Regions from separate parts of the Hydrogenophaga sp. FG152 genome, predicted to be linked through region 3. Evidence: riboswitches for the same ligand, from Rfam matches in the RefSeq annotation. Region 3 holds a riboswitch; each other region holds the start of a gene.

Region 1 (4,130 bases), on a different contig from region 3:
CGCAACGCGCGGTACTACATGCACCCGGTGGAAAGCCGCACCGGTGCCATCCGTCTCGAAGACCCGAAGCGGGGCGCCATGTGGCTGCAGCTGGGCAACAAGTCCATGCTCATGAGCCAGCAACTGGGCAAACGGCTGGCCGATGAATGCATGAGTCCCGAGCAGCTGACGCTGGCCGGTGAAATGAAGCGCAACCCGCCCAAGGGCCTGCTGGATCCGGTGGACCCCCCACCGGCCGCCGCGCCCCCCGCCCCGCCGGCCAACACCAACTAGCCACTGCCCACCGTGAGACGTATATAATTCATATACGTTTCATATAGAGGTGGTGAATGGGGATCGTCAAGATTTCGGACCTGATGCACGAGAACCTGCGCGTGGCGGGGAGTGCGCTGAGCAGGTCCATCAATGCGCAGGCCGAACACTGGATGCGGGTCGGCATGCTGACCGAGCTTCACCCGGAGCTGGACCACCGGGAGATCTGTCAGCTGCTGGTGCGGGCGGAGCTCTCGGGGGGCCTGGACATCACCGTGGCGGCCGCGACCCCAGCGGGCAAGGCCCGCACAGCCCCAGCGGGCCAGCGCTAGTGGCTCGCGGCATCACCATCAAGTCGGCCGAGGACATTGAGATGGCGCGGCGCGCCGGCAGGCTGGCCGCGGAGGTGCTCGGCATGATCGAGCCCCACGTCGTCCCCGGGGTCAGCACGGAGACGCTGGACCGGATCTGCCACGACCACATCGTGAATGTCCAGGGCGCCACCCCGGCCAACCTGGGGTACCACGGGTATCCCAAAACGATCCTCACCTCCGTCAATCAGGTGGTCTGCCACGGCATCCCCTCGCCCGACAAGCTGCTGAAGAAGGGCGACATCATCAACATCGATGTGGCCGTCAACAAGGATGGCTGGTTCGGCGACACCAGCCGCATGTACTTCGTCGGCACACCCAACGTGCTGGCCCGGCGTCTGGTGGAGACCACCTATGAAGCCCTGCTGGCCGGCATCCGGCAGGTCAGGCCAGGCGCGACGCTGGGGGACATTGGCCATGCCATCCAGTCCGTCGCCCATCGAGAGCACTTCAGCGTGGTGCGCGAGTACTGCGGGCATGGCATTGGCCGGATCTACCACGAAGAACCGAACGTGCTTCACCATGGCCGGCGCGGCGAGGGGCTCAGGCTGGAGCCGGGGATGGTCTTCACCATCGAACCCATGCTCAACGCGGGCCAGCGCGAGACCCGGACCCTGGCCGATGGGTGGACCGTCGTGACCAAAGACCGCTCCCTGTCCGCCCAGTGGGAACACATGGTGGCCGTCACGCCCGAGGGGCACGAGGTGCTCACGCCCTGGCCAGGTGGCACGGGTGCCCACGCACCGGTGTGACGCCCGGGTTTTGACCCTCTGATAGACTGCGACGCTCTGCGGGAGAGCGAGGCGGGTCACGCCTCCGCCGAAGGCGCAAACTCCCATGATCGCTCAGGCCACCGGACCGCAGACACATTTCGCCGACTGGAGAGAGGCCGAGCCGCACCGCGCGCGCACCGGCACACCGAAGGGGCAGACTGCCGACGCAGTCGAAACTCTCAGGTAAAAGGACAGGGGGAGAGGCGCTTTCACCCGAGCCTTGCCCATGTTCCCCTTTCGAACCCCCTTCGCGGTCCGGTTCTTCGCCGCGCTGGCCCTTGGCCTGTGCGTCGGCGTTGCCCTCGGCGCCGCTCATGCCTTGCACCGCCTGTGGCAGCAGCTGCCCGAGGTCGGTCACCTGGCCCACTACGAACCGATGCTGCCCATGCGCATCCACGCCAGGGACGGCAGCCTGCTCGCCGAGTACGGCGAAGAACGGCGGGAGTTCGTGCCGATCGAGCGCATCCCGTTGCGCATGCAGCAGGCCTTGCTGGCCATCGAGGATGCGCGGTTCCATGAACACGGGGCGGTGGACTACGCGGGCCTCGTGCGCGCGGCGCTCGGCAACCTTGTGGCCGGTGGGCATGCGCAAGGTGGCAGCACCATCTCCATGCAGGTCGCGCGGGTCTTCTTCCTGAGCCGGGAGAAGACCTACCGGCGCAAGATCATGGAGATCATGCTGGCCTACAAGCTCGAGTCGGTCTACAGCAAGAACAAGATTCTGGAGCTGTACATGAACCAGATCTACCTGGGCGAACGGGCCTACGGTTTCGCGGCGGCCGCATCGGTCTACTTCGACAAGACGCTCGACCAGCTCAGCGTCGCCGAGGCGGCCATGCTGGCCGGCTTGCCCAAGGCGCCCTCCGCCTACAACCCGGTCGCCAACCGCGAGCGCGCCACCGTTCGCCAGCAGCACATTCTCAAGCGCATGCGCGAGTTGGGCTACCTCGATGAGCAGGCCTATGAGCAGGCCCGCGCCGAGCCCTTGACCCTGGCGCTGAACCACCCGTCGACCGACCCGGCATCGGCCTACGCGGTCGAACAGGTTCGCAAGATGCTGGTGGAGCGCTATGGGGACGAGGCCTACTCGCGGGGCCTGGATGTGACCACCACCATCCGCGTGGCCGAGCAGCGCGCCGCCACCCATGCCTTGCGCGCCGGCCTGTTGAATGCACAACACCAGCGCGGCCCTGCGGGGCCGGAAGGCCATCTGAAGCAAGCCGTGCAGGCCGACGACCTGGCCGGCATCCGCCGGGCCCTCGCGCCCTACCGGGACAGTGGTGCCTTGCGCGTGGCCACCGTGCTGGAAGCCTCCGCCTCCGCCGGCATCACGGCCGTCCTGCGCGACGGCACCGTGGTTCGCATTGCACGCCACACGCTGAGCCCGGGCAGCAGCGCGCTGCTCAAGCCCGACGCACCCGCGCACAGGCGCATCGAACCGGGCGCCGTCGTTCGTGTCGTGGCCGACACGGCCGGGCGCTGGCGGCTGACACAGCTGCCGCAGATGCAGGGCGCGCTGGTGTCCATCGATGCGAGGTCGGGTGAGATCCTGGCGCTGGCCGGTGGCTTCGACTTCGCGTTCAACCAGTTCGACCACGCGGTGCAGGCGGTGCGCCAGCCGGGATCGACCTTCAAGCCCTTCGTGTTTTCCGCTGCGCTGGAAAAGGGTTATTTCCCCGGCACCCTGGTCGACGACACGCAGCGGCTGGTCACGCCATCGGCGCGTGGCCGCAAAGCCTGGCGGCCGCGCAACTACGGCAACCAGTACGAAGGTTTCATCACGGCCCGGCGGGCCCTGGCACGTTCGAAGAACGTGGTGGCGGTCAACCTCATGGACGCTGCCGGCGCGGAATATGTGCAGCAGTTCGCCACCCGTTTCGGTTTCGCGGCCGAGCTCAATCCCCCGATCCTGCCGCTGGCGCTGGGCGCGGGCGCGGTGACCCCGCTGCAGCTCACCGAGGCCTACGCGGTGTTCGCCAACGAAGGAGAGCGGGTCGAGTCCCGCCTGGTGCTCAAGGTCAGCGAGCGCGGCGGTGCGGTGCTCTACGAAGCGCCGCCGGTGTCGCCCCGCGGCCAGGTGATCTCCCCACGCAATGCCTTTGTGATGGACAGCATGTTGCGTGACGTGGTGCGGCACGGCACGGGGCGGCGCGCGAGCGCACTCGGGCGCGAGGACACGGCCGGCAAGACCGGCACGTCCAACGACGCGCGCGATGCCTGGTTCGCCGGTTATTCATCGGGCGTCGCTTCGGTGGTGTGGATCGGGTACGACCAGTCGCGCAGCCTGGGCAACGCCACCGGGGGAAGCCTGGCATTGCCCGTCTGGACGGAGTACATGAAGGTCGCCGTCGCCAAGCGGCCCGCGCAGGAGCGCCGCATGCCGCCGGACCTGGTGCCATGGGGCGATGACTATGTCTACCCGGAATCCCTGGATGGACCCTGCACTGTCGAGCCCCACACCTTCATCCAGAGCCTGTTCGAATGCCGCAGCGGCATCCCGGCCCCGGGGGAATGAAAAAGCGGCGTTGCTCGGCCCCGATTTGCCCCACAAACAGGCCCAGAGGAGAAGCCAGACAAGCTGGAAACCGCGTCCTTGCACCATTCCAGCAAGAACATAGCAGCGCCGCGAAACCCGGGATGGGTGCGGCTCTTGCACCGCATCACGCCGGCAAGCCGGCGCCACCCCAAGACTTGGAGTCTAGGAACTGGTGGATGTTCCGCACACCGGCGGCAT
Region 2 (4,130 bases), on a different contig from region 3:
GCATCGAAACGAGAGGGCAATCACGGCTCAGGCTGCGACCGCCGCCGGCACGCTGGGAGATGCGCGCATCCGTTCCCACTGTGCCACCTGCTCACCCAACTGGTGCGCCGTGATGGCCGACAGCGTCCAGCCCAGGTGGCCGTGACCGGTGTTGTAGAACACATTGGCATGCCTGCCCGGGCCTACGCGCGGCATCATGTTGGGCAGCATGGGGCGCAGGCCTGCCCAGGGTTCCACCCGCCGCGTGCTGACGCCCGGGAAGCATTGATTCACCCAGTCGACCAGCGGCCGGATGCGATCGGCACGGATGTCGAGGTTGTAACCGTTGAACTCGGCCGTGCCGGCCACTCGGAAGCGGTCCAACCCCAGGCGGCTGGTGACGAGCTTGGTCGCGTCGTCCAGCAGGCTCACCTGGGGCGCGGCGGCCTGACTCTGTTCGTCTTCGAGCATGACGGTGATGGAGTAGCCCTTGACCGGGTAGACGTTGAGCCGGTCGCCAAGCTGGGCGCCCAGGGCGCGGCTGCGCACGCCTGCGCAGATCACCACCCCGTCCGCATCCACCTCATCCCCGCTGGCCAGCAGGACCCGCACGCTTTTTCCGGTGCTCCACACGCGTGCCACTGCCTGAGCGGTCATGAATTTCACGCCCAAGCGGGCACAGGCCAGACCCAGGCCATGGGTGAACTTGTGGATGTCGCCCGTGCTGTCGCTCTCGGTGTACCAGCCTCCGAAGAATTCGCCTCTGAGAGTGGGTTCGATGGCGCGCATTTCATCGGGTGTGACGGCCCGACGGGTCAGGCCACCTTGCGCCAGCAGCCGCGACACCTGGCTCGCATGCTCGAAGCTGGCCCGGCTTCGATAGATGTGCAGGATGCCGCGCTGTTTCAAATCGAACTCGATGCCCTCGTCCTGGGCCCAGCCGAACAAATGCTCCCGCGCGGCAATGGCCAGGCGCGTGGTGGCCACGGTGTTGTCGCGGTACCTGGACATGGAAGCCGCAAACTCGGCGAACCAGCTGAGCTTGTGCCAGCTGGGCCTGGGGTTCAACAGCAAGGGGGCGTCGGCCTTGAACATCCACTTCAGGCCCTTGATCAAGGTGGAGGGATGGGTCCAGACCTCGGCATTGGAAGCGGAGAGTTGCCCGCCGTTGGCATGACTGGTCTCCATGCCCGCGTAGCGGTGCTTTTCGATGAGGGTGACTTGATGACCCTGGCGGGCCAGGGCATAGGCGCTGGTGACGCCCGTGATGCCGCCGCCGATGACGATGAGGTGTGCCATGTGAATCTCGCGTTCAAAGCCGTCAGACAGGGAAAGCATGGCCCGCACACCGTGTGCGGGCCATGACCCCCTCTGTTTGAGACCTGAGAGATTCACCAGCGCGTGGGCCGGCTTGCTCCTGCGGTGGGCCGGGGGACGAATCCCGGCCACTCTTCAGAGTGCGATGCGTGTCGACCGGTCCTTTTGCCTGAGAGTTTCCGGGGCGGTTGCTCCTTCGGCGCCGGCTTCACATGCAAGCCAGTCTCTCCCGATCGACAGGGTTGGAGCTTACTGCGCTTGCAGCTGAATGGACTTGGCAATCGCGCGGAACTGGCTGATGCCGTCGGCATAGGCCTTGTCCACCGCCGCAAGTGGCAGGGGTTTGGCCAGCAGCTGGCTGTTGGCTTCGAGTGCCTGGTGCACGCCCGGATCACCCAGCGTTTCGGTGATGGCCTTGTGCAGCGCGATCACCACCGGTTCCGGGGTGTCCTTCTTCACGAAGTAACCGGTCCAGATGTTGAAAGTGAAATCCTTGAGTTGCTTGCTCTCGCTGATGGCCGGGTAGTTCTTCACGCTCTCCAGTCGCTCGTTGTTGAGCATGGCCAGCACTTTGACGCGGCCCTGCTTGTGCATCTCGTCGTACTTCTTGCCATAGGGCGCCAGGAAAAAATCCACCTGGCTGGCCATCAGGTCCTGCTCGGCCGGTGCCGCACCTTTGTAAGGCACATGGGTCATCGGAATGCCGGTGACTTTGGACAGGTGCTCGCCGAGCAAATGGTAGAAGGAGCCCGGGCCGACACTTGCATAGGTCAGGGGGCGGCCCTGCTGCGCCGACTTGCGCGCATGCTCCAGGAACTCGTCCACGTTGCTGACGGGCAGGTCCTTGCGGGCCAGGAAGGCGATCTGTGCGGTGGCGATCATCTGCACCAGACGAAAGTCCTCACTCTTGAATTTGATGGATGCGATCGCCAGAGGAGCCAGGATGAGTTCGTTGGGTGAACCCTGGAACAACTGATAGCCGTCGCTGGCACCGTTGAGCACCCTCTGAGCAGCGATCGATCCGCTGGCACCACCCAGGTTCTCGATCACCACCGGTTGGCCCAGTTGCTTGCCCAGTGTGTTGTTGACGGAGCGGGCAATCACGTCGGACAAGCCACCCGCCGGGTACGGCACCAGCAGGGTCACCGGGCGGGTCGGGTAGCTCTGGGCCTGGGCCATGCCTGAAAGGGTGGCCAATGCGATGGCGGCACCGGCCATCAAGGTCTTGTAGCGGCTGTTCATGAGAGTCTCCAGTGGAGTCAGGGGTGGGGAAAAGGGGTGGAAAGCAACGCCTGCACGAGCGCTGTCCAGTAAGCGGCGCCGGTGCCGATGTTGTGATCGTTGAAGTCGTAGGCCGGGTTGTGCACCATGCAGGCGCCAGGCTCCTGCCCCGCGCCGTTGCCAATGAACAGGTAGCTGCCGGGGACCCGCTCCAGCATGAAAGCGAAGTCCTCGCTGCCCGGCACCATGGCGCCCTGGGCGACCACTTGCTCGGGTGGGAAATGCGCCTGCGCAACCGCCAGAGCGCGGGCGGTTTGCTCCGCGTCGTTGACCAGCACGGCGTAGCCGGAGCGCCAATCCAGCTCGGCGCGCACGCCATAGCTCTCGGCCTGCAGACGCACCAGTTCGCGGATTCGCAGTTCCATGTCGCGGCGCACCTGCGGGTCCAGCGCACGCACGCTCAACTCCAGCCGGGCCGAGGCCGGAATCACGTTGTTGGCCGCGCCGGCGTGCAGCGCGCCCACGGTGACGACCGCGGGCTGCATGGGGTCGACGTTGCGGGAGACGATGGTCTGCAGCGCCATGACGATGGATGCGGCCGCCACCAGCGGGTCGACCGCTCGGTGCGGCATGGCGCCGTGGCCACCCACACCGTGCAGCGTGACGGTCGCGTAGTCCGACGAGGCCATGGTCGGCCCACTGCGGAACACCAGCTGGCCCTGCGCATAGCCGGGCATGTTGTGCATGGCGAAGATGGCGTCGCACGGAAAGCGCTCGAACAGACCGTCTTCCATCATCTTCAGGGCACCGCCGCCGCCCTCTTCGGCAGGCTGAAAGATCAGGTTGAGCGTGCCGTCGAAGCGGCCGGATTCGGCCAGGTGGCGCGCGGCGGCCAGCAGCATGGCGGTGTGGCCATCGTGGCCACAGGCATGCATCACACCCTGATGGCAACTGGTCCAATCGGCGCCGGTCGCCTCCTCCACGGGCAAAGCGTCCATGTCCGCGCGCAAGCCCAGGGTGCGCGCGGAACCGCCCCGGCGCAGTTGCCCCACCACGCCCGTGCCACCCAGCCCTGTGGTCACGTCGTATCCCCAGGCCGCCAGCCTTTCCGCCACCAAGGCGCTGGTGCGGTGCTCTTCGAAAGCCAGTTCCGGGTGCTGGTGGATGTCGCGCCGAAGCGCGATGAATTCCTGCACCAACTGATCGCTGAGACGTTCCAAGGCCGGGCTCCTGGTGAGGGTTGCAAAGAGCCCTCGTGGGCTTTGTTCTGCAACCGGTTACATGCAATTTGCTGCATGTTAGGAACGCATTGATTTAAAGTCCAATGCATTGATGATCATCAATCCATGACTTTCACTGAGGATTTGCGATGACTCTGGTGCAACTGCGGCATTTCGTGGTCCTCGCGGACCTGGGCTCCTTCGTGCAGGCATCCGCCGCCCTGTTCCTCACGCAGCCGGCGCTCACGCGCAGCATCCAGGGGCTGGAAGTCGAAATGGGCGGGGCACTTTTTGATCGCCTGGGCCGGCGCATCGCGCTCACGCCCTTCGGCCATGAAGTGCTGAGGCGCGCGCGCCACCTGGTCAGTGATGCCGAGGCGCTCAGGCACGCCG
Region 3 (4,130 bases):
TGGAAGACGCACCCGCGCATCCGAGCCTTCCTCGAAGGCGGCAAGCGCATCAGCTACGGCGCGCGCGCCATCACCACCGGTGGCCTCATGAGCCTGCCGCAGACCACCTTCCCCGGTGGCGCCCTCGTCGGTTGCGACGCGGGTTACCTCAACGGCGCGCGCATCAAGGGCAGCCACGCTGCCATCAAGAGCGGCATGCTCTGCGCAGAAGCCGCCTTCGAGGCCGTGCAGGCCGGCCGCCAGCACGACGAACTCAAGGCCTACCCGGTTGCCTTCGGCAAGAGCTGGCTGCGCGAAGAGCTGGACGCCTCGCGCAACTTCAAGTCCTGGTTCAAGTACGGCAACATCGTCGGCGGCCTCATGGTCGGCATCGAACACTGGCTGCTGCCCCGCCTGGGCTTCAAGGCCCCGCCGTGGTCGCTGCACCGCGAGAAGGCCGACCACCTCTACCTCAAGCCGGCCGCCGAGTGCGAGCAGATCGTCTACCCCAAGCCCGACGGCAAGCTCACCTTCGACCGCCTGGGCAGCGTCTTCGTCAGCAACACCAACCACGAAGAGCACCAGCCGGCCCACCTCACGCTGAAAGACGCCAGCGTGCCGGTGAAGATCAACCTCGCCAAGTACGCCGGCCCCGAAGCCCGCTACTGCCCGGCCGGCGTGTACGAGTTCGTGAAGAACCCCGACAACACCGACCGCCTGCAGATCAACGCGCAGAACTGCGTGCACTGCAAGACCTGCGACATCAAGGACCCGACGCAGAACATCGTCTGGGTCACGCCCGAAGGCGGCGGCGGTCCGAACTACGCCGGCATGTGAGCGAAATCACCCTTTCCTGAAAAGCCGCCTGCGGGCGGCTTTTTCATGCCCGGTATTCACCGCGCCGTCACATGGGCTGTCCACAGTGCAGGCTCCGTGAACGACGCCGAGATGCCATGCTGAACAAGACCCAGAAGGGCCGCGCCGAGCTGCGCCCCGGGCAACGCCAACTCGCGCAGCGCGAGCGCGCCCTGTTGCTGCTGGCCGATGGCCGCAAACCCGATGCCGAACTGTTCGCCCTGTTCGAGGGCCAGGGGCCCACCCTCGCGGCCGACCTGATCTCGCGCGGCTACCTTGTGGACGAAGCGCCGCCGCCGCTCCTCACACCGGCCAACACCCCGCCCACCGTCTCCGCCGACGCCTTCTCCGGCCCACGCTCGCTCGCCAGCGCGCGCATGTACCTGTTCGACCTGAGCGAGCGCATGTTCGCCCCGCGCGACAAGGCCATGGCCCAGCGCTACCGCGACGCCCTGCGCGCAGCGCGCGACGTGGGCGACATGCTGGCCGTCAGCCGGGCCATGACGGCCGACGTGGAGCGCCTGGCCGGCAGTGAACGCGCCGACGGCATCCGCGAGCGGCTGGCCCGCCTGCTGCCCGAATCGGCCCTGGAAACGCCCTGAAACACCGGCCGGCATGGCGCCGTGCGATACACTCGCCGGGTCAGGAGAGAAGCCGATCCGGTCCCCGGAGAAGGCTCGCCGAAGGCGCAGGCGGCACCGCACACCGGGTGCTCTGAACGCTCAGGCAAAAGGACTGGCAAACACGGGCCGCGAGGCCGGTGTACCCCCCTGGAGAGAGGCCGCTCCTCGAAGCGGCCCACCGAAGGAGCAAGCGCGGCATCGCCCGCGTGAATCTCTCAGGTAAAGCGGACAGTGGGGCAGCGCACGGATGAACCGTGTTTCGCCCCACCGGGGCCTGCCCCCTTGCCTGAAAGCCTTTGCCGTGCCCGCTGCCGCCCCGCTTCTCCAGACCCCGCTGCACAAGCTCCACGTCGAACTGGGCGCCCGCATGGTGCCCTTCGCCGGTTACGACATGCCGGTGCAGTACCCCACCGGTCTCATGGCCGAACACCACCACACCCGCAAGGCCGCCGGCCTGTTCGACGTCTCGCACATGGGCCAGCTGCGCCTGGTCGGGCCCGACGCCCCCGCCGCCTTCGAGACGCTCATGCCGGTGGACGTGATCGATCTCGGCGTGGGCAAGCAGCGCTACGGCCTGCTGCTCAACGACGAGGGCGGCATCATCGACGACCTCATGTTCGTCAACCGCGGGCACGACCTCTTCGTCATCGTCAACGGCGCCTGCAAGGCTGGTGACATCGCGCACATCCAGGCGCGGATCGGCTCGCGCTGCGAGGTCATCCCCCTGCCCGACCGCGCCCTGCTCGCGCTGCAGGGCCCGCTGGCGGTGGACGTGCTGCGGCGCCTCGTGCCCGGCGTCGAAAAACTGGTCTTCATGACCGGTTCGCCCTTCAACTGGCACGGCGCCGACCTCTTCATCACCCGCAGCGGCTACACCGGCGAAGACGGCTTCGAGATCTCCCTGCCCGGCGACCGCGCCGACCAGTTCGTGCGCACCCTGCTGGCCCAGCCTGAAGTGATGCCCATCGGCCTGGGCGCGCGCAACTCGCTGCGCCTCGAAGCCGGCCTGTGCCTCTACGGCAACGACATCGACACCACCACCACCCCGGTGGAAGCCGGGCTCAACTGGGCCATGCAGAAAGTGCGCCGCACCGGCGGCGCGCGCGCGGGGGGCTTCCCCGGCGCGGCGCGCGTGCTCGCGCAGCTCGACGGCAGCGAACCGCTGGCCCGCAAGCGCGTGGGCCTGATCGCCCAGGAATGGGTGCCCGTGCGCGAGAACGTCGAACTGCAGAACACCAGCGGCGACGTGATCGGCAAGACCTCCAGCGGCCTCATCGGCCCCAGCGCCAACAAGCCCGTCGCCATCGGCTACGTCGCGCCCGAACACGCCGCCCTGGGCACGCCCGTGGTGGCCATGGTGCGAGGCAAACCCGTGCCCATGCAGGTCAGCGCCATGCCCTTCGTGCCCAACCGATACTTCCGCGGCTGATCTCACTTTTTTCGTTTCTTTTTTCAGGAGCTTTTCCATGACCACCAAGTACACCGAAGACCACGAATGGATCACCGTTGACGGCGGCATCGCCACCGTCGGCATCACCGTGCACGCGCAGGACGCGCTGGGCGACGTGGTGTTCGTCGACCTGCCCGAAGTCGGCAAGACTTTCGCGCAGAAGGACGTGGCCGGCGTGGTCGAGTCCGTGAAAGCGGCCGCCGACGTGTACATGCCCATCAGCGGCGAAATCACCGAAGTCAACGAAGCCCTGCGCGCCGACCCCTCGCTGGCCAACACCGACCCGCTCAAGGCCGGCTGGTTCTTCAAGGTCAAGCTCTCCGACCCGGCCCAGGTCGACGCCCTGCTGGACGAGACCGCCTACAACGCCTTCGCCAACGCCTGACCCGCCTCTTCTCCCGCCGGAGCCCCCCATGCTGATGCCCTCTGTCAAACCCCTCGGTGAACTCGAAAACCCGTCCGAATTCGTGGCGCGCCACATCGGCATCGGCCAGGCCGACGAGACCCACATGCTCTCGGTCATCGGCGAGGCCTCGCGCCGCGCGCTGATCGACGGCATCGTGCCGCGCAGCATCGCGCGCAGCCAGGGCATGCAGCTGCCAACGGCCGTCACCGAGGCGGCAGCGCTGGCCGAGCTCAAGGCGCTGGCGCAGAAGAACAAGGTGTTCAAGAGCTTCATCGGCCAGGGTTACCACGGCACGCTCACGCCCGGCGTGATCCTGCGCAACGTGCTGGAGAACCCCGCCTGGTACACCGCCTACACGCCCTACCAGGCCGAGATCTCGCAAGGCCGCATGGAAGCCCTGGTCAATTTCCAGACCATGGTGAGCGACCTCACCGGCATGGCCATCGCCAACGCCTCCATGCTCGACGAAGCCACCGCCGCCGCCGAGGCCATGACCCTGGCCAAACGCTCGGTGAAGAACAAGGGCAACACCTTCATCGTCTCGGGCGACGTGCACCCGCAGATCATCGAAGTGGTGCAGACCCGCGCCAAACCCCTGGGCCTCACGGTGAAGATCGCGATGTCGGGCGAGGAATGGGCCGCCATGTTGTCGGACGGCGACTACTTCGCCGCCTTCACCCAGTACCCCGCCTCCAGCGGCTGGCTGCACGACTGGACCAAGGACGCCGCCACCGTGCACGGCAAGCAGGCCGCCTTCATCGTCGCCGCCGACCTGCTCGCGCTCACCCTGCTCAAACCCCCGGGCGAAATGGGCGCG

What was found. A riboswitch is a leader RNA that binds a small molecule or an ion and turns the genes downstream of it on or off. The one in region 3 is predicted to bind glycine.
Region 1: it holds a riboswitch for glycine, as region 3 does, so the genes downstream of both, ACODTB_RS16310 (penicillin-binding protein 1A) here and gcvT (glycine cleavage system aminomethyltransferase GcvT) in region 3, are expected to answer to the same signal.
Region 2: it holds a riboswitch for glycine, as region 3 does, so the genes downstream of both, ACODTB_RS02860 (D-amino acid dehydrogenase) here and gcvT (glycine cleavage system aminomethyltransferase GcvT) in region 3, are expected to answer to the same signal.

Annotation. Positions count from the first base shown of each region.
Region 1 is NZ_JBMDKH010000013.1:75,963-80,092, forward strand. Features, by position in the region: gene ACODTB_RS16295 (hypothetical protein) at 1-273, shown strand, start outside; gene ACODTB_RS16300 (ParD-like family protein) at 330-584, shown strand; gene map (type I methionyl aminopeptidase) at 584-1,375, shown strand; glycine riboswitch at 1,405-1,494, shown strand; gene ACODTB_RS16310 (penicillin-binding protein 1A) at 1,623-3,911, shown strand.
Region 2 is NZ_JBMDKH010000002.1:11,922-16,051, reverse strand. Features, by position in the region: gene ACODTB_RS02860 (D-amino acid dehydrogenase) at 28-1,278, opposite strand; glycine riboswitch at 1,444-1,538, opposite strand; gene ACODTB_RS02855 (Bug family tripartite tricarboxylate transporter substrate binding protein) at 1,546-2,538, opposite strand; gene ACODTB_RS02850 (M20 aminoacylase family protein) at 2,556-3,737, opposite strand; gene ACODTB_RS02845 (LysR family transcriptional regulator) at 3,887-4,130, shown strand, end outside.
Region 3 is NZ_JBMDKH010000008.1:112,527-116,656, forward strand. Features, by position in the region: gene ACODTB_RS11700 (electron transfer flavoprotein-ubiquinone oxidoreductase) at 1-816, shown strand, start outside; gene ACODTB_RS11705 (hypothetical protein) at 933-1,436, shown strand; glycine riboswitch at 1,468-1,582, shown strand; glycine riboswitch at 1,595-1,699, shown strand; gene gcvT (glycine cleavage system aminomethyltransferase GcvT) at 1,705-2,886, shown strand; gene gcvH (glycine cleavage system protein GcvH) at 2,924-3,292, shown strand; gene gcvP (aminomethyl-transferring glycine dehydrogenase) at 3,321-4,130, shown strand, end outside.